Regions from separate parts of the Nocardia otitidiscaviarum genome, predicted to be linked through region 2. Evidence: riboswitches for the same ligand, from Rfam matches in the RefSeq annotation. Region 2 holds a riboswitch; each other region holds the start of a gene.
The links. A riboswitch is a leader RNA that binds a small molecule or an ion and turns the genes downstream of it on or off. The one in region 2 is predicted to bind cobalamin.

Region 1: it holds a riboswitch for cobalamin, as region 2 does, so the genes downstream of both, FOH10_RS14780 (methylenetetrahydrofolate reductase) here and metE (5-methyltetrahydropteroyltriglutamate--homocysteine S-methyltransferase) in region 2, are expected to answer to the same signal.
Region 3: it holds a riboswitch for cobalamin, as region 2 does, so the genes downstream of both, FOH10_RS10560 (ABC transporter substrate-binding protein) here and metE (5-methyltetrahydropteroyltriglutamate--homocysteine S-methyltransferase) in region 2, are expected to answer to the same signal.

The regions. Positions count from the first base shown of each region.
Region 1 covers NZ_CP041695.1:3,334,058-3,341,461, forward strand. Annotated here, with positions in the region: gene FOH10_RS14755 (DUF58 domain-containing protein) at 1-63, opposite strand, end outside; gene FOH10_RS14760 (AAA family ATPase) at 94-1,275, opposite strand; gene FOH10_RS14765 (hypothetical protein) at 1,453-1,830, opposite strand; gene FOH10_RS34810 (PepSY domain-containing protein) at 1,910-2,230, opposite strand; gene FOH10_RS14775 (M23 family metallopeptidase) at 2,488-3,399, shown strand; cobalamin riboswitch at 3,533-3,725, shown strand; gene FOH10_RS14780 (methylenetetrahydrofolate reductase) at 3,881-4,885, shown strand; gene FOH10_RS14785 (short-chain fatty acyl-CoA regulator family protein) at 4,905-6,329, opposite strand; gene prpD (2-methylcitrate dehydratase PrpD) at 6,484-7,404, shown strand, end outside.
Region 2 covers NZ_CP041695.1:4,818,139-4,825,542, reverse strand. Annotated here, with positions in the region: gene FOH10_RS21595 (DUF1737 domain-containing protein) at 1-134, opposite strand, end outside; gene yczE (membrane protein YczE) at 242-901, shown strand; gene FOH10_RS21585 (hypothetical protein) at 898-1,836, opposite strand; gene FOH10_RS21580 (alpha/beta fold hydrolase) at 2,043-2,858, shown strand; gene metE (5-methyltetrahydropteroyltriglutamate--homocysteine S-methyltransferase) at 2,932-5,196, opposite strand; cobalamin riboswitch at 5,334-5,542, opposite strand; gene FOH10_RS21570 (pyruvate carboxylase) at 5,740-7,404, shown strand, end outside.
Region 3 covers NZ_CP041695.1:2,430,241-2,437,644, reverse strand. Annotated here, with positions in the region: gene FOH10_RS10570 (Lrp/AsnC family transcriptional regulator) at 1-181, shown strand, start outside; gene FOH10_RS10565 (class I SAM-dependent methyltransferase) at 190-1,080, opposite strand; cobalamin riboswitch at 1,323-1,512, shown strand; gene FOH10_RS10560 (ABC transporter substrate-binding protein) at 1,542-2,576, shown strand; gene FOH10_RS10555 (FecCD family ABC transporter permease) at 2,573-3,571, shown strand; gene FOH10_RS10550 (FecCD family ABC transporter permease) at 3,568-4,635, shown strand; gene FOH10_RS10545 (ABC transporter ATP-binding protein) at 4,632-5,435, shown strand; gene FOH10_RS10540 ((2Fe-2S) ferredoxin domain-containing protein) at 5,432-6,052, shown strand; gene FOH10_RS10535 (NADH-quinone oxidoreductase subunit N) at 6,210-7,404, opposite strand, start outside.

The sequences.
Region 1 (7,404 bases), 1.5 Mb from region 2:
GTCGTCGAGACTGCCCGACCGGAACGAGGGCGGGGCATGGGAGGTGCCGCTGGGGTTCGACATCGTCACGGGCGCAACCGGTTCCGTGGTCGCCTACTTCGACTGCGGCTGGCCCGCGCCCGACATCTGGCCGTTGGGCGGCTGGGGCACGGCGGGATGCTGCTGCGGTGCGCCGTGCGGTCCCACGGCGGGCTGCGCCGCGGGCATGGGGGTCTGCGGGCTGCCCGGCGCGACCGCCTGCGGGGCGACCTGCGGCAGACCCACCGTCTGCAGCACCCGGCGGATCACGTCGTCGGGACTGACCTCGTCGGCGAGCGCGTCGTAGGACAGCACCAGGCGGTGACGCAGCACATCCGGCACCACCTCGACCACATCCTGCGGCACCACGTAGTCGCGGCCGCGGATCAGCGCCACGGCGCGGGCGGCGGCGATGATGCCGAGGCTGGCGCGCGGCGAGGCGCCGTAGGCGATCCACCCGGCCACATCCTGCATACCGAAATCGGCGGGTTTGCGGGTCGCCGCGATCACCCGGACCACGTAGTCGACCAGGGCGTGGTGCACGAAGGTATTGGCGGCCAGCTGCTGCAGGCGCACCAGTTCGGTGGGTTCGAGGATGCGCTTGGGCTCCGGCGGGGTGACACCCATCCGGTAGATGATCTCGCGCTCCTCCTCCACCGACGGGTAGTCGACGACCACCTTGAACAGGAAGCGGTCGCGCTGCGCCTCGGGCAGCGGGTACACGCCCTCGCTCTCGATGGGGTTCTGCGTGGCCATGACCAGGAACGGGTTCGGCATCGGGTAGGTCTTGCCGCCGATGGAGACATGCCGCTCGGCCATCACCTCGAGCAGGGCCGACTGCACCTTGGCGGGTGCGCGGTTGATCTCGTCGGCGAGCACGAAGTTGGCGACGACCGGACCCAGCTCGGTGTCGAACTCCTCCTTGCCCTGCCGGTAGATGCGGGTGCCGATGAGATCGGTGGGCACCAGGTCGGGGGTGAACTGCACCCGGGAGAAACTGCCGCCGACCACCCGGGCGAAGGTTTCCACGGCGAGCGTCTTGGCGATACCGGGCACACCTTCGAGCAGGACGTGTCCACGCGCGAGCACACCGACGAGCAGGCGTTCGACCAGCCGATCCTGACCGACGATCACCCGCTTCACTTCGTAGATCGCCTTTTCCAGGGTCTGGACATCGCGCTCGAGGGTGCTGGGTGCCGACGGCGACTCCTTCACCGTACTTACCGCGTTCACACCATCACTCGAAGTCACCAACATCCCCGCTTTCGCCTCGGTCTTGTGCGTGCTGGTCCCAACTATTCCAGGTATCGCGCGCCGATGCCGCACCCGGTTCGGGAAGAGTCGCCGTTTTTTGCGAATCGACGGCCTCACCCGTGTTCGGATCGCGTGCCGATCGACGGCCCGTCCCGGCCGGAATTCGGTGTGCGATGTTTCTCAGGCCGCCGAGCGGGTGGCCTCGACGCGGCCGGTGATCCGAATGCGCGAGCCCGCCAGGACACCCGTGTACGTGCGGCGGCCATGGGTGCGCTCGACACTGGTGGTGGATTCGGTGAGGCGCAGCGCGGCGGCCCACTCGCGCAGGTGCCGCTCGGTCGATTCGGGTTGATCGCGCGGCGCGACCCGGCCGCGGAACTCCACCTCCTGCTGTTCGGCGCAGGGCAGCGAATACACGCCCTGGTGCCAAACCCACACCAGCGGAGGGAGTTCCACGCCGGTCTCGGCCACCGCACGCGCGTTCACCGCCGCGGAGATCGCGTCGGCGACCTCCATCGTGAGCGAAATCGTCTGCGTCTCGGTCGGATAGCACGTCATGCCGGGCACGGTCTCACCGATGCGCGCGAAATGCCTGTCACCGCAAGGTGCGCGTGTCCCGGCGCGCGGGCGGCACGGGTCAGTCGGTGCTCTCCTCCACCGACACCACCATGCCGGTGGTCGCGTCGATCTGCACCTCGTATTCGGCGCCGGTGCGGGTCGCCACGTCGACCTCCCACGTCGGCGTTCCGTCGGCCATCTCCAGTTCGATGGACTGCACGGTCGCGCCCATCAGCGCGTCCTGGGCGGCCCGCAGCGCCTCCTGATCGCTGACCGCGGGCTGCACCGCGGGCACCGCGGCGGCGGGTGCGGCTGCCGCGCCGAGCGCGGCGGCGGCGAGCACCACGCCGAACGAGAATCGGCGCAGGCCGTCGGCGGCGCGAGGAATCGTGACCGTCATGATGATGCTCCTTTGCTCGTTATCCGGGATTTCGCAGGCGCGGCGGGATCGATCTCTCGCGCCCTCGCGGACGGAACTACCACCGTCGCGGCGGTTCATGCGCGGAGGTTCGGCGGAAGCATCGTGGAGGGAAACATCGAGAAACGGCGACAGAACGGTCACGCGTGGGTACAGTTTTCGACACGTTCCCACACCGGACCGCCAGCGTCGGTGACTCCGGAGTTCGGGCGCTGTCGCTGATCTACCGAGGACGTGCTGTGTCGCTGCATCGAGAGACCTCCGGTTCCCTTTCCGTCCAGGACCTGCTCGGTGCGGTCGAGGGCGGAACATCCACCAGTCATCGCGCCGACCCCGGTTCGGGCGGATATGTCAGGGCCGTCGCGGGTGTGGCGGTGGCGGCGGGAGCGCTGCTCACCACGGTCGCCCAGCTGGCTCCGGCCGCCGCGGTCGCCGCTCCTCCGACGCCCGTCGACGAGGCCGATCCGGTCGCAGATCCGGTGCCGCTGGACATCCAGTCCGCACCCGAGCTGCTACAGGCCGCGGTGGACGCCACCGTCGCCGCGGTGACGAACCAGATGCCGCCCACCCCGAGAGAGATCGCCCCGCCCGCGCAACCCGCTCCGGCGCCGCCGGCCGCGCCCTTCGGCCTGGCCGGGCTCCCGGCCGAGATCGCCGCACCGCTGGCGCAGGCCGAGCAGACCATCAAACAGCTCCAGCAGCAGTTCGCCCCCGCCGCGCCCGCACCCGCGCCGTTCATCGCCGCTCCCGCCGTCCTGCCGGTGGGCGGCCAGATCAGCTCCGGATTCGGCAGCCGCTGGGGCGCGTTCCACTACGGCGTCGATATCGCCGACGCACTGGGGACACCGATCCACTCGGCGCTGGGCGGCACCGTCGTGGAGGCCGGACCGGCCGACGGCTTCGGACTCTGGGTGCGCGTGCTCCAGGACGACGGCACCACCGCCGTCTACGGCCACGTCAACGACATCTACGTTGCCGAGGGCCAGCGGGTGAACGCGGGCGACGTGATCGCCACCGTCGGCAACCGCGGCCAGTCCACCGGCCCCCACCTGCACCTGGAGATCTGGGACCAGCACGGCAACAAGATCGACCCGGTCTCCTGGCTGGCCGCCAAGGGCGTGCTCATGGAACAGCACTGGGGCGCGCACTGACGCGCCTCCGCGCGATTCCATCCGGCCCACGCGGTTCCACCTGCGGAAGTGCGCTATATTCACGGTCGCAGCTGGTTCGCCGGAGGCGGAGTCGAGGAGCCCCTTATCCGCCCGATGGCGTCGAGCCCGGGACGTGTTTCGCACGGACCGAGGTGAAGAGGGAACCCGGTGGGAGTCCGGGACTGTCCCGCAGCGGTGAGTGGGAACGACGGTCGTCATGGGCACTGGGCGCGAGTCCGGGAAGCGACGGCCGGTAGGACCAGCCCCGGATTCCGACGTCGGGGTCGACCCGGGTGGGGTCGGTGCCCACGAGTCCGAAGACCTGCCGGTTGTGCCGGGTACGCCGTATCCGGCGGCCGTCGCCTCGTGGATCGGGCGCTACGCCGAGTGGGACCCGGGCACGGGATGATGTTGCAGGGGCTCCGCTGGCGTGCGTTCGGTGTGGGTGACGGCCATCGGCTGTCTACTTCACGAGGCGACTATGTATTCTCCCTCCGAATCGGGGCTCTCGGGCGTGGGGCGTCCGGCCCGGATATCGCCGACCGCGTCCGGCGTTCCCTCGGTCGTGCAGAGTCTGCGGCGACACGCCGCCGGACCGCGGGTGCCCTTCTCCGTCGAGTTCAATCCGCCCCGCGACGCCGCTGGCGAGGCCCGGCTGTGGCGGGCGGTGCGCGAATTCGAGCGGATGCACCCGGCTTTCGTGTCGATGACCTACGGTGCCGGTGGCTCCACCAAGGACCGCACCGCGCGCATCACCGGCCAGTTGGCCCAGCAGACCACCCTGCTGCCGGTGGCGCACCTGACCGCGGTCGGCCACAGCGTCGCCGAACTGCGCGCGCTGGTCGGCTCGTACGCCGATTGCGGAATCCGCAATATCCTGGTGCTGCGCGGAGATCCGCCCGGCGACCCGCTCGGCGCGTGGCACCGCCATCCCGACGGCGTCGAGTACGCCGAGGAGTTGGTGCGCATCGTGCGCGATCTCGGTGACTTCCACGTCGGCGTCGCATCCTTCCCGCAGGGGCACCACCGCTCCCCCGACCTGGACACCGACACCGCCTTCCTGGCCGCGAAACTGCGTGCGGGCGCGGATTACTCGATCACTCAGATGTTCTTCGACGTCGAACACTATCTGCGCCTGCGGGATCGGGTGCTGGCGGCCGATCCCATACAGGGCGCGAAGCCGATCATTCCGGAGCTGATGCCGATCACCTCCATGCGCACCGTCGCGCGCGCCGAGGAACTCAGTGGCCGCGCGCTGCCCGCGGCCGTCCTGGACCGGCTGCGCCGGGCCGCGGGCGACGGCCCCGAGGAGAACCGCGCCGCCGTCCGCAGGGTCGGCATCGAGATCGCCACCGAGATGGCGCAGCGCCTCATCGACGAGGGCGCACCCTGCCTGCACTTCATCACCCTCAACTTCGCCAAGGCCACCACCGAGGTGCTGACGAATCTGGGCTACGAGGTCACCGCCGCCCCACTGAGCGCCTGATCGTCCACCGGTCCGCTGATCACCCGGCGGTGGACGGCACGTACGGAATGTGCTGCGAGCTGTTGTCGTCCACCCGGATCGGGCGGCCCAACTGCGGGAAGGCGCGCTGGGCGCAGTCGGTGCGCTCGCAGACCTTGCAGCCCGCGCCGATCGGCACGGCCGCGCTCGGATCGTCCACCGGCAGCGCGTGGGAGTAGACGAGCTTGTCCGCGTACGCCAGATCGCAGCCCAGCCCGATGGCGAAATCCCTTTTCGCGGAGAGGTATCCGGGCGTCTTCTCGTCGGTGGTGCGGGCCAGCCACAGGTAGTTGCGGCCGTCGGGCATCCGCGCGATCTGGGTGCGGATGCTGCCCGGGGTGGCGAACGCCTCGTGCACCACCCACAGCGGACAGCTGCCACCCACCCGGGAGAAATGGAATGCGGTGGCGGACTGGCGTTTCGAGATGTTCCCGGCGCGGTCGGTGCGGACGAAGAAGAACGGCACCCCACGCTTGCCGGGCCGCTGCAGGGTGGACAGCCGGTGGCAGACGGTCTCGAAGCCGACCTCGAATTGGGCTGCCAGCAGTTCGATGTCGTAGCGCAACGCTTCGGCGGCCGTCCAGAACCGGGTGTAGGGCAGGATGAGCGCACCGGCGAAGTAGTTGGCCAGGCCGATCCGCAGCAGTCCCCGCGACTGCTCCGGCATGGCGTCGGCCTCGTCGATGAGGTCGGCGATGACCGCGCCCTGGGTGAGGAAGGCCAACTGCGTGGCCAGTTGGAAGGCACGCTGCCCGGTCGAGAGCCGACGCGCCAGGGTCAGCACGCGGTCGTTCGGGTCGTACACCCGTTTGGGTCCGGGATGATTCGGATCATCGGTGCGGATCGCCACCGTGATGCCGAACTCCGCTCGCAACAGGCGGGTCAGTTGCAGGTCGAGCCCGCCCGGCTGGAAACCGTTGCGCGTGAACAATTCCTCGGCCGCGGCGTCGAGTGCGGGGATGTGATTGCGCCGGTCGTAGAAGTAGTCGCGCACATCCTCGTAGGGCATGGCCGTGGCGGAGTCGCCCCGGCCGCCGTCGATCTCGGCGGAGAAGCGCTCCATCTGCTCGGTGGCCCCGCGCAGGCGACGATGCAGGGAGACGAGCAGACGCGCCGCCGCCGGCACCCGGGCCACCAGATCGTCCATCTCGGCGGTGGTGATGGCGGCGCCGTCGGGGTCCTCGGCGAAGACGTCCTGGAGGTCGGCGATGAGCCGGGCGTCGGTGTCGGCGGCGAAGAAGCCCATATCCAGATCGAAGCGGGAGTTCAGGCGCAGCAGCACCGGCACGGTCAGCGGTCGTTGATCGTGCTCGAGCTGATTGATGTAGCTCACGGATAGCTCCAGGGCCTTGGCCAGCGCCGACTGGGAAAGCCCCCGCTGTTCCCGGAGCGTGCGCAGTCGCGCGCCCGCATACATCTTCTGCATGCCCTCAATCTAACAATCTGGCCTTACACAACTTTCACACTTTCACCGCCGCGCTGACACAAAAGTAGGCATTTGCGGGGGATTTCCATGTCCGCACTGTCTGTATAGCGTGCGAAATATCCCGATGAACCTCGATGCCTGGGAGGCCCCGACCGTGAAGAACCATCTCGTCCGCACCCACCGCTCCGCGGAGAGCTTCCCCCGGGAGGAGCATCTCGCATGGCGGATCGCCGAGGTGGCCACCGACGCCGTGGAGGTCGCCCCGGAGACGGAGGAGATGATCGTCAACCGGATCATCGACAATGCCGCCGTGGCCGCGGCCGCGCTCACCCGCCGCCCCGTCGCCAATGCCCGCGCCCAGGCGCTGGCACACCCCTACCAGCCCGGTGCGACCGTCTTCGGTGTCGACGGCCGCTTCTCCCCGGAGTGGGCGGCCTGGGCCAATGGGGTGGCGGTGCGCGAACTCGACTTCCACGACACCTTCCTGGCCGCGGAGTACTCGCATCCGGGTGACAACATCCCGGCGATCCTCGCGGTGGCGCAGCACGCGGGCCGCTCCGGCCGCGACCTGATCCGCGGTCTGGCAACGGGTTACGAGATCCAGGTCGATCTGGTGCGCGCCATCTGCCTGCACGAGCACAAGATCGACCACGTCGCCCACCTCGGTCCGTCCGCCGCCGCCGGTATCGGCACCCTGCTCGGACTCGACACCGAGACCATCTACCAGGCCATCGGCCAGGCGCTGCACACCACCACCGCCACCCGCCAGTCCCGCAAGGGCGAGATCTCCAGTTGGAAGGCGTACGCCCCGGCCTTCGCCGGGAAGATGGCCGTGGAGGCCGTGGACCGCGCCATGCGCGGCGAGGGTGCGCCGTCCCCGATCTGGGAGGGTGAGGACGGTGTGATCGCCTGGCTGCTGGGCGGCCCGAAGGCCGAGTACAGCGTGCCGCTGCCCGGCCCGGGTGAGCCCAAGCACGGCATTCTCGACACCTACACCAAGGAGCATTCCGCCGAGTACCAGAGCCAGGCCCCGATCGACCTGGCGTTCCGCCTGCGCGAGCGGATCGGCGACCTC
Region 2 (7,404 bases):
GCGCCGTCGTGGGTCACCGACGGCGAGCCGTGCAGCCGGTAGCCCTCGTCCAGCAGCGCGCTCACCCGTGCGCAGAAGGTCGCGTCGTCGGGACCGGTGATGAGTCGGTAGCGCAGCGGCGCATTCGCGGTCATGACACCGATCCTAGGAGGCCGGTCGCCCAGGCGTGATCGAGTGTGTTCGGGCCAGTTATTGCTGACTGGCTCTGTATTCGCAGACCAGTTGTCGACATATTGGTCGAATGTTGCTTCGACGGTTGATCGCGCTCTATGTCGGATTGGTGCTCTACGGGCTGTCGATGGCCGTCATGATTCGAGCCGGGCTGGGTTTGGATCCGTGGGATGTGTTCCATCAGGGCGTGGACCTGCGGGTGCCGATCAGCTTCGGCGCGGTGGTCGCCGTGACCGGGGTGGCGGTGCTGCTGGCCTGGATTCCCCTGCGGCAGCGGCCAGGTCTGGGCACGGTGAGCAATGTGGTGGTCATCGCGGTGGCCGTGGACGCCGGGTTGTGGCTGTTGCCGCAGGTACACGGGCTGGGCTGGCGGATCGCCGCCATGGGGATCGCGGTCGTGGTCAACGCCGTCGCGACGGTGCTCTACATCGGTGCGGGCATGGGCCCCGGACCGCGGGACGGCCTGATGACCGGACTGGTACGCCGCACCGGTCGACCGGTCTGGATGATCCGCACCGGCATCGAGGCCACCGTGCTGGCCACCGGCTGGCTGCTCGGCGGCAGCGTGGGCATCGGAACCCTGGTCTACGCCTTCGGAATCGGCCCGCTCATCCAACTGATGATCCCGTTCGTGGACGACTGGCTGCCGGGCTTCCGTGATCCGGACAGCGCCGCGCCGGAACAGCCGTCGCCCGCCGCCGGTGTGCCGGCCGGGGTGGGAAATCCCTAGGCATTCCGGGACTTCCGGGACAGCTCGGTGGCATGGCGGCGGCGCAGGTCGGACACGGACACCGGCCCGGACCCGCCCGTGTGGAGCATTCGGTCGCAGTCGAGCAGGAACGCCGCCAGCAGCGGCCGCAGCGCCGCGGGCGCACCCGGCTCGAACACCAGGCGGCGCTCCCCGACGGTGACGACGAATCGGGCGTACGCGGTCCCGTCGGCACGCGAGACCGCCCAGGCCGAATCACGCCTGCGGGTGCAGGTGATGGCGGCCAGCGGTGCGGCCGCACCGTCGCGGACGAGGTAGGCCAGCCGCGCGGGGTCGCTCCGATCGGCGTCGATCCGCCCCACCGGGGTGCCGCGGTGGTCGTCGACGCAGAGGACACCGTCGCCGCCGCGCACGCCGAACCTCACCGCGCCGTCCGGAGTCGCCAGGGTGTGCAGGGTGCGCCCGGACCGGTGGCCGAGCCACACCGAATTCCCGGCGCGGTCGACGATGTCGAGCCCGCGGGCCCGCCAGGCGTCCGCGTCCGACTCGGCCGCGGCCGTCAGCGCCACCGCCTTTCGGCGACTGCGCGCGGCGACGACCGCGACCACGGTCCACGCCGCCAGGGTCGCCAGGTCGGCCAGAACCGCCCAGCTCAGCCGGATCCACAGCACCGCGGCGGTGTCCTTGTACGCACCGGTGACCGGTGCGATGCGGACGCCGACCGTGCCGCCTCGGTCGAAGGTGTTGGCGCCACTGATCGTGCCGCCGCCGGTGCTGCCGTCCGGCCGTGTCCACCGCCCCCAGCAGCGGATGTTCTTCCCGCCGGAACAGTCCACCACGACGGCCTCCGCCCGTGGTCCCGCCGTGAACGCGTACAGCGCCAGACCCGAATACGTGTTGACGGCCAAGAGAATCGCGAACGTCAGCGCCAGCGCCAGGACTCTGCGGGGGTGCATCGACCCACCGTAGGCGCGATGGGGGCGATGGGTCGCTGCGGTGCGGCCGAAGGGTGGCGGTGCTCGTGTGCATCCGGTCGCGTGGTCGAGCGCAGCAGGCGCAGTTCTGGCCGCCAGCAGTGATACGTCTTGGACGGTCGCGTTTGTGCTGCGGCAGGCTGGGATCCGACGGACAATAGGGTCCGGCTCGGCATACGGAGGACACCATGGCGAAACCCGGCCCATCGGCGCGACTAGACGTCACCGAGGGGGCGCTCGCGCACAACCTGCCCTATCTCGCGCTGGGTTCCGGTCGGCCGCTGGTATTCCTGCGCTGGTTCACCCCCGACCATGCCAATCCGACCGGCTGGATGCGGACCTCGGAGATCAAGACGTTGAGTCCGCTCGCCCGGCACTTCCGCGTCTACGCGGTGAACCGGGCGCCCGGCACTCCGGCGGGCACCACCATGGCCGATATCGCCGACCAGCACGCCGAGGCGCTGCACAAGGAATTCGGTGAACCCGTGGATGTGATCGGCGTCAGCTCCGGCGGTTCGGTCGCACTGCAACTGGCCGCCGACCATCCGGAGGCGGTGCGCCGACTGGTGGTCGTCTCCTCCGGCTACCGGCTGGAACCGCACGTGCGGGAGGCGCAGCTGAACTACGCGCGGGCCGTCGAGTCCGGGCGGCGCGGGATGCACCACATCGCGGGCGAAACCATCCAGAACCCCGTGGCCGCGCGCCTGGTGGCCGCGGCGGCGTGGCTGCTCGACCCGCTGGCGCGGCCGCACGACCCCGCCGCCACCGCCGCGTTCATCCGCGCCGAGGACGCCTTCGACCTCACCGACCGGCTGGGTGAGATCAGCGCGCCCACCCTCGTGCTCGGCGGTGACAAGGACGCGGCCTACCCGGTGCGGAACCTGGAGTTCACCGCCGCGGGCATTCCGGGCGCTCGCGCGCGGGTGTATCCCGGCGCCTCGCACATGGGCGCTATCAAGGACCCGCGGCTGGTCGCCGACGTGGTGGACTTCCTCACGGACTGAGGCGGGAAGGTCCGCGGCCATCGGCCGCGGACCTCCGCTACTCCGGGCGCGGTGATGCCCGGGCCACGCGGGCTCAGCGCACGGCATCCGCGGCCGCGCGCATATTGCGCAGCGCGGCCTCCACCTCGACCGGACCGCGGGTCTTCAGCCCGCAGTCCGGATTCACCCAGAGCCGTTCGGCGGGCACGGCTTGCAGCGCGGCCCGCAGCGAACGCTCGATCTCCGCCACGCTGGGTACGCGCGGGGAGTGGATGTCGTACACGCCGGGACCGATGCCCAGCGCGAAACCGGCCGCATTGAGGTCGTCGAGCACCTCCATATGCGAGCGGGCCGCCTCGATGGAGGTGACGTCGGCGTCCAGGGCGGCGATCGCGTCGATCACCTCACCGAATTCCGAATAGCACAGATGCGTGTGGATCTGGGTCGCGTCGGAGACCCCGGAGGTGGCCAGCCGGAACGCGGCCACCGACCATTCCAGGTACTCCGGTTTGACCTCGGCCCGCAGCGGCAGCAGCTCCCGCAGCGCCGGTTCGTCCACCTGGATGACGCGGATGCCGGCGGCCTGCAGGTCCACCGTCTCCTCGCGAATCGCCAGCGCCACCTGCCGCGCCGAATCGGCCAGCGGCTGGTCGTCGCGCACGAACGACCACGCCAGAATGGTCACCGGACCGGTGAGCATGCCCTTCACCGGCTTGTCGGTGAGCGACTGCGCGTACTCGATCCATTCCACCGTCATCGGCGCGGGCCGGGCCACGTCGCCGAACAGGATGGGCGGACGCACGCAGCGGGTGCCGTAGGACTGCACCCAGCCGTTGGCGGTGGCGGCGAAGCCGTCGAGCTGCTCGGCGAAGTACTGCACCATGTCGTTGCGCTCGGGCTCGCCGTGCACCAGCACATCCAGGCCCAGCCGCTCCTGCAGCGCGATGACGTCCGCGACCTCGGCGCGCATGCGCTCGGTGTACTGCTCGGCGGTGAGATCGCCCCTGGTGTACGCGGCGCGTGCCTTGCGGATCTCCGGCGTCTGCGGGAACGAGCCGATGGTGGTGGTCGGCAGCAGTGGCAGGTTCAGCCGATCCCGTTGCAGCGCGGCTCGATCCGCCGCCGGCGCGCGCCGGGTCGCCTCGGCTCCCAGTGCCGCCAGCCGCGCCCGCACGGTGTCGTTGCGCAGCCGCGGGTCGGCGGCCCGATTCGCCAACGCCGCACGGGCGGAAGCCAATTCGGCGGCGACCTCGTCGGTGCCCCGGTGCAGGGCGGTGGCCAGCATCCGCACCTCGGCGACCTTCTCGTCACCGAACGCGAGCCAGGAACGCAGCGCCTCGTCGAGTCCGGGCTCCGCCGTCAGCGTGTACGGCACGTGCAGCAGCGAGCAGGAGGTCGACACCACCAGCGCGCCGGTACTGCCGAGCAGGGTGGCGAGGGTGGACAGCGCCCGGTCGGGATCGGTGCGCCAGATATTGCGTCCGTCGACAACACCGGCCACCACGAGCTTGTCGCGCAGCGGCCGCACCGCGGCCACGTCCTCGACGGTGGTCCCGGCGGTGAAATCCAGGGCGATCGCCTCGACCGGGGTGGAGGCCAGCACCGGCAGTGCGGCGTCCGGATGCCCGAAGTAGGTGGCGACCAGGACGGCCGGGCGGTCGGTCGCGGACGCGAGGTCGCTGTAGACGGTGCCGACCAGGGCGAGTTCATCGGCGGTGAGATCGGTCACCAGCACCGGTTCGTCGATCTGCACCCACTCCGCACCCGCGGCGGCCAGGCGGCTCAGCAGGTCGCGGTACAGCGGCAGCAGTTCGGTCAGGCGCGACAGCGGTTCCGCGCCCACACCCTTGGCCAGTTTCAGGAAGGTCAGCGGACCGATGACCACCGGCCGTGCGGGAATGCCGAGTTCCCGCGCCTCGGCCAGCTCACCCAGCAGTTTGTCCGGGTGCAGGGCGAAGCGGGTCTCCGGGCCGATCTCCGGGACCAGATAGTGGTAGTTGGTGTCGAACCACTTGGTCATCTCCAACGGCGCGACCGCGTCGGTGCCGCGCGCCGCCGCGAAATAGCGGTCCAGCGGATCGGCGATCTCGGCCACCCGCGGCGGCAGCGCGCCGAGCAGGACCGCGGTGTCCAACATCTGGTCGTAGTAGGAGAAGGTGCCGACCGGGATCGAATCCAGTCCCGCGGCGTGCAGCGCGGTCAGCTGCGAGTCCCGCAGCCTCCGCCCGACGGCGTGCAGCGCGTCGGCGTCGATGCGCCCGGCCCAGTAGGACTCGGTCGCCTTCTTCAACTCCCGATTCGGCCCGATGCGCGGAATGCCGAGCACCGTGGCGGTGAAGGAGGTCGGTGTATTGGTCACGGATATTTCTCCAGTGTTCCAGAGCCACTGGCCACCACCGCGGGCGCGAACAGCCGTGCCACGCGCACACCGAACGGCATGCGAATACGCACATGCGGTCCATCGCCCAATCCACGAGGCGGAGGCCGCCGGGTACGGCGTACCCGGCACAGTCGGCAGGTCTTCGGACTCACGGGCTCCGGCCGAATGGCCGACCTACTGGCCGTCGCTTCCCAGGTGTGGCACCCAGTGCGTGGTACGGCGGTCGTTCCCGTTTACCGCTGCGGGACAGTCCCGGATTCTCACCGGGTTCCCTCTCACCGGAAGAACTCACCCGTGGTGAGCTTCCGGTTTCGACGCCGACTGGGGGCTCCCGTCCGGCGAACCGATTGCGCTGCCGAGCATATCGCCGCGCCGGCGGCTCCGGCGACGGGGCCGGAGCCGGGCCGGTGTGTATCGTCCGGATGAACACATCTTCGCAACCTGGCTAACGTCGGTTGTGAAGATTCCTGCGAACCCGACATCGTGACCGAAGGGTGTCCGGGGAGCAGGTACCTTAGGCGGATGTTCTCCAAAGTCCTGGTCGCCAACCGCGGCGAGATCGCCATTCGCGCCTTCCGCGCGGCATACGAACTCGGCATCGGCACGGTCGCCGTCTTTCCCCATGAGGACCGCAATTCGGTCCACCGGCTGAAGGCGGACGAGGCGTATCAGATCGGCACGCCCGGACATCCGGTACGCGCGTACCTGTCGATCGAGGAAATTCTCGAGGCTGCGAAGACCTCGGGCGCCGACGCGGTCTACCCCGGTTACGGTTTTCTTTCCGAGAATCCCGACCTCGCGGCGGCGTGCGCCCGCGAGGGGATCACCTTCATCGGCCCGTCCGCGCAGGTGTTGGAGCTGACCGGGAACAAGGCCCGCGCGATCGCCGCGGCCAAGGCCGCCGGGCTGCCGGTGCTGACCTCCAGCGCACCCTCCGCCGACGTGGACGAGCTGCTGGCGGCCGCCGAGACCATGGACTTCCCCGTGTTCGTCAAGGCCGTGGCCGGTGGCGGCGGCCGCGGTATGCGCAAGGTCGACGACCGCGCCCTACTGCGCGAGGCGGTGGAGGCGGCCATGCGCGAGGCCGAATCCGCCTTCGGTGACGCGACGGTGTTCCTGGAGCAGGCGGTGGTCAACCCCCGCCACATCGAGGTGCAGATCCTCGCCGACTCGCACGGCGACGTGATCCACCTCTACGAACGCGACTGCTCGCTGCAACGGCGGCATCAGAAGGTGATCGAACTCGCGCCCGCCCCGAATCTGGATCCGGCCGTGCGCGACCGGATCTGCGCCGACGCGGTGGCCTTCGCCCGCCAGATCGGCTACAGCTGCGCGGGCACGGTGGAGTTCCTGCTCGACGAGCGCGGCCGGCACGTGTTCATCGAGATGAACCCGCGCATCCAGGTCGAGCACACGGTGACCGAGGAGATCACCGATGTGGACCTGGTGCAGGCGCAGCTGCGCATCGCCGCCGGGGAGTCCCTGGCGGATCTGGGGCTGCGGCAGGAGTCGATCACGATCCGGGGCGCGGCACTGCAGTGCCGCATCACCACCGAGGATCCGGCCAACGGGTTCCGGCCCGACACCGGCCGCATCACCGGCTACCGGTCGCCGGGCGGGGCGGGCGTGCGGCTGGACGGCGGCGCGAACGTGGGCGCCGAGGTCGGCGCGTACTTCGACTCCATGCTGGTCAAACTCACCTGCCGCGGCCGTGACTTCGCCACCGCGGTGGCGCGCGCCCGCCGGGCGGTGGCCGAGTTCCGCATTCGCGGCGTCACGACCAATATCCCGTTCCTGATGGCGGTGCTCGACGATCCGGAGTTCCGGGCCGGACGGGTCACCACCTCGTTCATCGACCAGCGGCCGGAACTGCTCACCCAGCGTTCCTCGGCCGACCGCGGCACCAAGATCCTGCGGTATCTGGCCGACGTCACCGTGAACAAGCCGCACGGGCAGCGCACGACCACGGTGTATCCGCACGACAAGCTGCCCGCGCTGGATATGACGGTGCCGCCGCCCGCGGGGTCCCGGCAGCGGCTGCTGGAACTCGGGCCGGAGGGATTCGCGCGCTGGCTGCGGGAGCGGCCCGGCGTCGCGGTCACCGACACCACCTTCCGCGACGCGCACCAGTCGCTGCTGGCCACCCGGGTGCGCACCAACGGGCTGCTGGACGTGGCCGGGCATGTG
Region 3 (7,404 bases), 2.4 Mb from region 2:
GCACACCATGAGCGATGTGCTGCGCTTCGAGAACACGCTCACCGCACTGCATCCAGCCATGACCATCGCCGAACGCGTCATCACCCTGCGCCACGACAAACTCCTGGGCCACCTGCTGGACCGCTACGGCCGCACCGAATCCGTGGTGGCGGCCGACATCTGGTCCGAACCCGGTGCCTGAATCGACGGTCAGCGCGGACGCCGGGCGACGACGGCGAAGTTCAATGGAACGCGCGGCGCGCCCGCGGGCAGCGTCCAGCCTTCCGGGCAGGCGACGAGTTCCGGGAAGGCGTGCCAGTCCATGTACGGCAGTTCGCGCAGCGACTCCGTCACGAGCCCGGCGTCCAGCAGGACCGTGACGATCTCCTGGAGGTCGTGCCGCCACTCGTGGTTGGTCGCGTGCGCGATCTGCCCCGCCGAACCCGGTGTGTAGCTGCCCGAATCGGTGTAGGTCTGTACGCCGCCGCCGGACAGATAGTCCTCGCTGATCTCCCAGGGTTCGAAGCCGAGCGCCCCGAGCAGCGGATGGTCGTCGCGGATGAGGAACACCCCGCCCGGTTCCAGCAGATCGTGGACGGATTGCGCCCACGCGTCGAGCTCCGGCAGCCACACGATGGTTCCGGCGCTGGTCACGATGGTGCTGAAGCGCCGGTCGAGCAGTGCGGAGGCGAATCGCGCGTCGCCCTCCACCCAGGTGATCTCGCGCCCGTCCGCCGCCGCGATGCGGGCGGCGTGGCGCAGCGAGTTCGGCGACAGATCCAGACCGTGGACGTCGACCGCCCCGAGCCGCGCCCAGGAGACGGTATCGGTGCCGATATGGCATTGCAGGTGCAGCAGCGACCGATCCCGGATGCCGGTGTCCGGGAGGTGCGGGGCCAGGACGGACAGATCGTTGCGCACCACCGTCGAGATGCGGGTCGGTTCGTTCAGGAATCCGTCCACGTCGTACATGCCCGAGCGCGCGTGCACGTCGGCGCGGTCGTCCCAGTTCGCCCGATTGTCGGCTATCGCGGTGTCATCGGCGATGGCGGTGTCGTCGGCTATGGCGGTGTCGTCGGCTGTCGGGGCGGCATCATGCATGCCGTCCGGTCTACTACCGCGGGTGGCCGTCGCACCACTGAATTTCGGCGACCTGGGCGCGCACCTCGTCGACGTGTTCGCCGCAGCCGGCCCACGTCGTCTTGCCACACGTCTCGCACGGCACCGGGTAGCACATGGATTCATCTCCTCACGTCGGCCGAGTCGAGCATACCGGCGGCATACCGGCGGTTCGCCGGCCGCACCTCCGGCTACGAGCGCGGATGCCCGGTTCGCGAACTCTGCTACATTCGCCGGGCCGTGGTGTTCGGGAAACCGGTGTGGAACCGGTGCGGCCCTCGCCACTGTGATCGGGAGCGACGAATCGTTCCGGGCGACAAGGTCGTCCGGAGCCACTGGGGCCCTGCCCTGGGAAGGTGGATTCGCCGCGCGACACCCGTCAGCCAGGAGACCGGCCACGGCGCTGTAGTGCCCGTTCCACGAGGACCTGGAAGGCGGTCGTCTTGACCACGTTTGTTTCCGCGCGCCTGCGGATCGGCGCGTTGCTCGCCGGTGCCGTCGCGCTCGCCGGGTGTGCGCCCGCGGCCGACACCGCTGTCGGCGACGCCGCCGTCACGCGCGTCAACTGCGGTATCGATATCGGCGTCGATGCGCCGCCGCAGCGCATCTATGCCGCCTATCAGCCGTCCATCGAGATCGCGCACGCCCTCGGGGTCACCGACCGCCTGGTCGGGACGGCCTTCCTGGACGCGGCGGTGCTGCCCGAATACCGGGACGCGCAGGCGAGCGTCCCGTACGTCGAGAAGCTGCCGAGCCGGGACGAATTGCTGTCCCAGCAGCCCGATTTCGTGCTCTCCGGCTACAACGGGGTGTTCGCGAAATCCGCTCAGGCCAGCGTCGGCACCCGCGCCAGCCTGCACGAACTCGGGGTGCGCACCTGGGTGCTGAGTCCGCTGTGCCCGAGCGCCGACGGACTGGCGGACGAGGCCATCGACCCGGCGACGGTGCGATTCGACAACGTGTACGCGGATCTGCGCGATCTCGGCGCACTATGGGGTGTGCCCGAACGCGCCGAGCAGGTGGCGACCGATCTGCGCGACCGGATCGAGGCGGTGCGCGCGACGGTCGCGGGAGCCGAACGCCCCCGGGTCGCGGTGGTGACGCCCAAGGACGACGGTTCCTACACCGTCGCGGGCGGCATCGACTTCGTCACCCGGATCATCGAGGCCGCGGGCGGGGTGAACGCCTTCGCCGACCTGACCGCCCGCCGCAATGTGCCGATCGGCGCGGAGGAGATCATCGCCCGCGATCCCGACATCATTCTGACCAGCCTGTGCTGCGAGGCCGGCTACACCCGCGCCGACGGGCAGTCGCAGGCCGACACCATCACCGGCAATCCGGCCTTCGCCAATCTGACCGCGGTGCGCGCGGGTGCGGTGCACCCCTTCCTGTTCGCCGATCGGGCGGCTGGGGTGCGAATCGCCCACGCGACCGAACTGGTCGCCGAGTTGATCCACCCCGATCTGTTCGGGCGGTGAGTCGCGGTCTGCGCGGCGTCGGCATGCCGGTGGCCCTCGTCGCGCTCGCCCTGGTCTGCCTCGCCTCGCTGCGGGTCGGGACGCATCCGATCACCGTCGATCAGGTGGCGGCGGCGTTCACCGACTTCCGGGGCACCGACGCGGATCGGGTGGTGCGCTACATCCGGCTGCCCCGCACGGTGGCCGGACTGCTGGCGGGTATCGCGCTCGCCCTGGCCGGGGCCGTCATGCAGGGGCTGACCCGCAATCCGCTCGCCGGACCCGGACTGCTGGGCATCAATTCGGGTGCGTCGCTGGCCATCGTGATCGCCATGGGCGTGCTCGGCCTGAGCGCGCCGGGCGGAGTCGTGTGGTTCGCCTTCCTCGGTGCGGCCGTCGCGGCGGTATTCGTCTACACGCTGGGGTCGCTCGGCTTCGGCGGCGCCACCCCGGTGAAGCTGGCCCTGGCCGGTGCCGCGTGCGCCGCGCTGTGCGGTTCCATCACCACCGCCGTCACGCTGCTGGACCGCACCACCTTCGACAACTTCCGGTTCTGGGTGGTGGGTTCGCTGACCCGCGCGGATATCGAATCCGTCTGGGCCATAACGCCGTTCATCGCCGTCGGGACCGTGCTGGCGGTGGCGGTGGCGCGCTCGCTCAACGCGCTCGCCATGGGCGAGGACATGGCGCGCACACTCGGCACGCGGCTGGTCACGGTGCGCGCGGTCGGCGCGGCGGCCGTGGTGCTGCTGGCGGGCGCCGCGGTGGCCATCGCCGGACCCGTCGCGTTCATCGGCCTGGTGATCCCGCATATCGCGCGGGCCCTGGCCGGACAGGACTACCGCTGGATCCTGGCCTGGTGCGCGGTGCTCGGCCCGACGCTGCTGCTGGCGGCGGATGTGCTCGGGCGCGTGGTCGCGCGTCCGCAGGAGATCCAGGTCGGCATCATCACCGCCTTCGCGGGATCGCCGTTCTTCCTCTATCTGGTCCGCACTCGGAAGGTCGCGACGCTGTGACGCCCATCCGATCCGCGGTGCTGCCGCCGGGCACCGTGCTGCTGCGCTCCCCCGGCGGACGGATAGTCGTTCGCGTACAACGCCGTTCGGCCCTGCTCACCGTGGTGTTCACGGTGGCCGCGCTGGTCGTGGCGGCGTGGTCGCTCACCGTCGGCCACTTTCCGCTCACCGTCGGCGATGTGCTGCGGGTGCTCGGTGGGGGCGGCACCCTCATCGAATACGACGTGGTGGTGCGGGATCGGCTGCCGCGTGTGCTCACCGGGCTCTGTGTCGGGGCCGCCTTCGCGGTCTCCGGCGCGATCCTGCAACGCGTCGCGACCAACCCGCTGGTCAGTCCGGAGATCATCGGGATCAACACCGGCGCGTCGCTGGGCGCGCTGGTGGTGAGCGTGGTGCTGGGCGGTTCCGGTCCGCTGCTGGTCGGCGGCGCGCTGGCGGGATCGCTGCTGGCCATGGCGATCATCTTGGCGGTGGCGACCAGGAACGGCCTGGACGGCTACCGGCTGGTCCTGGTCGGCATCGGTGTGACGGCCATGCTGTCGGCCGCCATCTCCTTCGTGCTGACCCGGGCGAACATCTACGAGGCGCACACCGCCGCCCGTTGGCTCACCGGCAGCCTGGCCAATCGCGACTGGAGCCATGTAGCGCTCGGGGTCGCGGCGTTGGCCGTGGTGACGCCGCCGCTGCTGGTGCTGGCCCGTACCCTGCGGCTGCTCGAACTCGGCGACGAGCTGGCGGCCACCCTGTCCGGACGCCGCGGACCGCACCGCACCACCCTGATCGTCCTCGCCGCGGTGGCGGCGACCCTGGCCACGGCGGCGGCCGGACCCGTCGCCTTCGTCGCACTGGTCGCTCCGCAGATCGTGCGGCGGCTGCTCGCCGAGCGCGATGCCGGGCTGGTCCCGGCCGCCGCGGCGGGCGCGCTGCTGGTGGTTACCGCCGATCTGGCCGCCCGGCGGTTGTTTCCCGCCGAACTCCCGGTCGGGGTGGTGACCGCCGTGCTCGGCGCGCCCGTACTCGTCTATCTCCTGGCCCGCGCAACCCGAATCGGACACGCTGGATGACCGCTCACCTCACCACCGCTCATCTCACCACCTCGGCGCTCACCCTCGCCTACGGCGACACACCGGCCGTCACCGACGCCACCGTGGACTTCCCCGCCGGGGCGCTGACCGTCATCGTCGGCCGCAACGGCTGCGGCAAATCGACCCTGCTGCGCGGGTTGGCCCGCCTGATCTCGCCCGCGGCGGGTGCGGTGCTGCTGGACGGCGGCGATATCGGGCGGCTGCCCGCCCGCACCCTGGCCCGGCGTCTGGGGATGCTGCCGCAGCAGCCGACCGCCCCGGACGGCATCACGGTCGCCGACCTGGTGGGCCGCGGCCGCCATCCGCACCAGCGCTGGTTCCGCCAGTGGTCCGAGGCCGACGAGGCCGCGGTGCACCGGGCCATGGCGGCCACCGACACCCTCGAACTCGCCGACCGCAGCCTCGACGAGCTCTCCGGCGGGCAGCGCCAGCGAGTGTGGGTCGCCTTGGCGGTGGCGCAGGATCCGGAGGTGCTGCTGCTCGACGAGCCGACCACCTTCCTGGATCTGACCCATCAGCTCGATGTGCTCGACCTGCTGCGAAATCTGTTACCGCGCACCATCGTCGTGGTGCTGCACGATCTCAATCTGGCCGCGCGCTACGCCGATCACCTGGTCGCGGTGCGGGACGGCCGCGTGGTGGCGCAGGGCGCGCCGAGCGAGATCGTGCGCCCCGATCTGGTGGCCGAGGTGTTCGACCTCGACTGCACCGTCATCGACGATCCGGCCACCGGCACACCCCTGGTGGTTCCCGCCGCGCGAAAGGTCCGTACCGCATGAGCCGCCGCCATATCCTGGTCGCCCGCCCCACGCCCGCCGGTGTCGACCTCCCCGCCGTCGAGGCGCTGGCCCGCGCCTGCGAGATGGGCTACGCCCTGCTGGATCAGGGTGAGCCGACCATCCACCAGGTGCTGGACGCGGCCGCCGACGACGACGTGCCGGTCACCCTCATCCCCCTGGCCGTCCCGCGCGACCGCTACCTGGAGACCTGGATCGCCCGCGCGGTGGCCAACTGGAAGGAAACCCGCGACCGCGACCTCGATCTCCGCATGACCGAGAGTATCGACGGCACAGCGGATTTCGCCGCCCTGATCCGGGCCCGCAATCAGGACGCGGGCACACCCGTCACGGCCAGCCCGCGTGCCTTCCGCAGCCCCGCCTGGTCGGAGATCCCCGAACACAGCACCCATATCCTGGTCTGCCGCGGGCCCCGCTGCACCGTCTACGGCGCGGCCGAACTCCACCGCACGCTGCGTGACACCCACCCGGATGCCCTGATCACTCCGACCGGCTGTCTGCATCCGTGCAATCTGGGTCCGCTGTACATCACCTACCCCGACGGCCGGTGGCATTCGGGGGCGGCGGTGGAGACCGCCGAGGCGGATCGGGTCGGTTAGCCGATCGTCAGCGGCACCGGCCGAGCTACGGGAAATCCACCGCGGCTCGGCGGGCAACCCCGATCGGCACGGCGGCAACCCAATCAGCACGGCGGGCAGCCAGATCAGCACGGCGGCAACCCAATCAGCACGGCGGGCAGCCAGATCAGCACAGCCGCTATCCGAATTCCAGTGCGTCCCAGACCGGTCCGGCGAGCAACCCGATCAGCACGGACAGCACGGCCGCCGCGTAGGCGGTGACGGCGGCCGCGCCCGGCGGGGACGGTTCGATATCGCCGCCGCCGCGCACGACCGGAACCACCCAGCGCAGGTAGTAGAAGACGCTGGCGACCGTATTGACCAGCGCCAGCACGGCCAACCAGCCCAGTCCGGCGTCGAAGGCCGCGGTGAAGACGGTCAGCTTGCCGACGAACACACCGGTGGGCGGGGTGCCGATCAGGCCGAACAGACACACCAGCAACGCCGTTGCGAGGGCGGGTCGACGCCGCAGCAGCCCGGTGTAGTCACCGAGGGCGCGCCGGTCGGGCAGCGCGCACACCACCGCGAAGGCACCGAGATTGGTCACCGCGTAGGCGGCCAGATAGAGCAGGATCGCGGGCACGGCCAACTCCGACCGGCCCACGGCGGCGACGCCGACCAGCAGGTATCCGGCCTGGCTGATGGTGGAGTAGGCGAGCAGGCGGCGAACATCGGTCTGGAAGAAGGCGGCGAGATTGCCCAGGGTCATGGTGGCGGCGGCGATGACCGCGATCAGCACCCCCCAGCGCAGCTCCCCGTCCGCCGACACCACCGTGCCGAATCGTGAGATCGCCACGATGGCACCAAGTTTCGGCACGGTGGTGACCACGGCGGCCACGGCGGCATGGGTGCCCTGGGTGACGTCGGGCACCCAGAAGTGCGCCGGTACCGCCCCGGCCTTGAACAGCAGCGCGCCCAGCAGTGCGACCGCGCCCACCGCCAGGGCGGCGCGCGGGGCCGTCGGCGCGGCCTCGGCCAGCGCCGAATAGGTGGTCGCTCCGCCCGCGCCGAGCACCAGGGCCGCGCCCAGCAGCATGGTGGTGCCGAACAGCGCGCCGAGCAGGTAGTACTTGAGGGCGGCCTCCACCCCCGCGGAGTCCTTCTCGAACGCCGTGAGCGCGTACAGCGGAATACTCGCCAGCAGGTAGGCGGTGATCAGCACCAGCAGATCGGCGGCTCCGGCCAGCAACACCGCGCCAAGTCCGGCCAGGGTCAGCAGCACCACGAATTCGGATTCGCGGGCGGCGGCCCGGGTGCCGGGCCACGACAGGGCCAGGATCAGCAGTAGGGAAACGGCCACCGTCAGACGTACGGCGTTGGTGGCGGTGTCGATA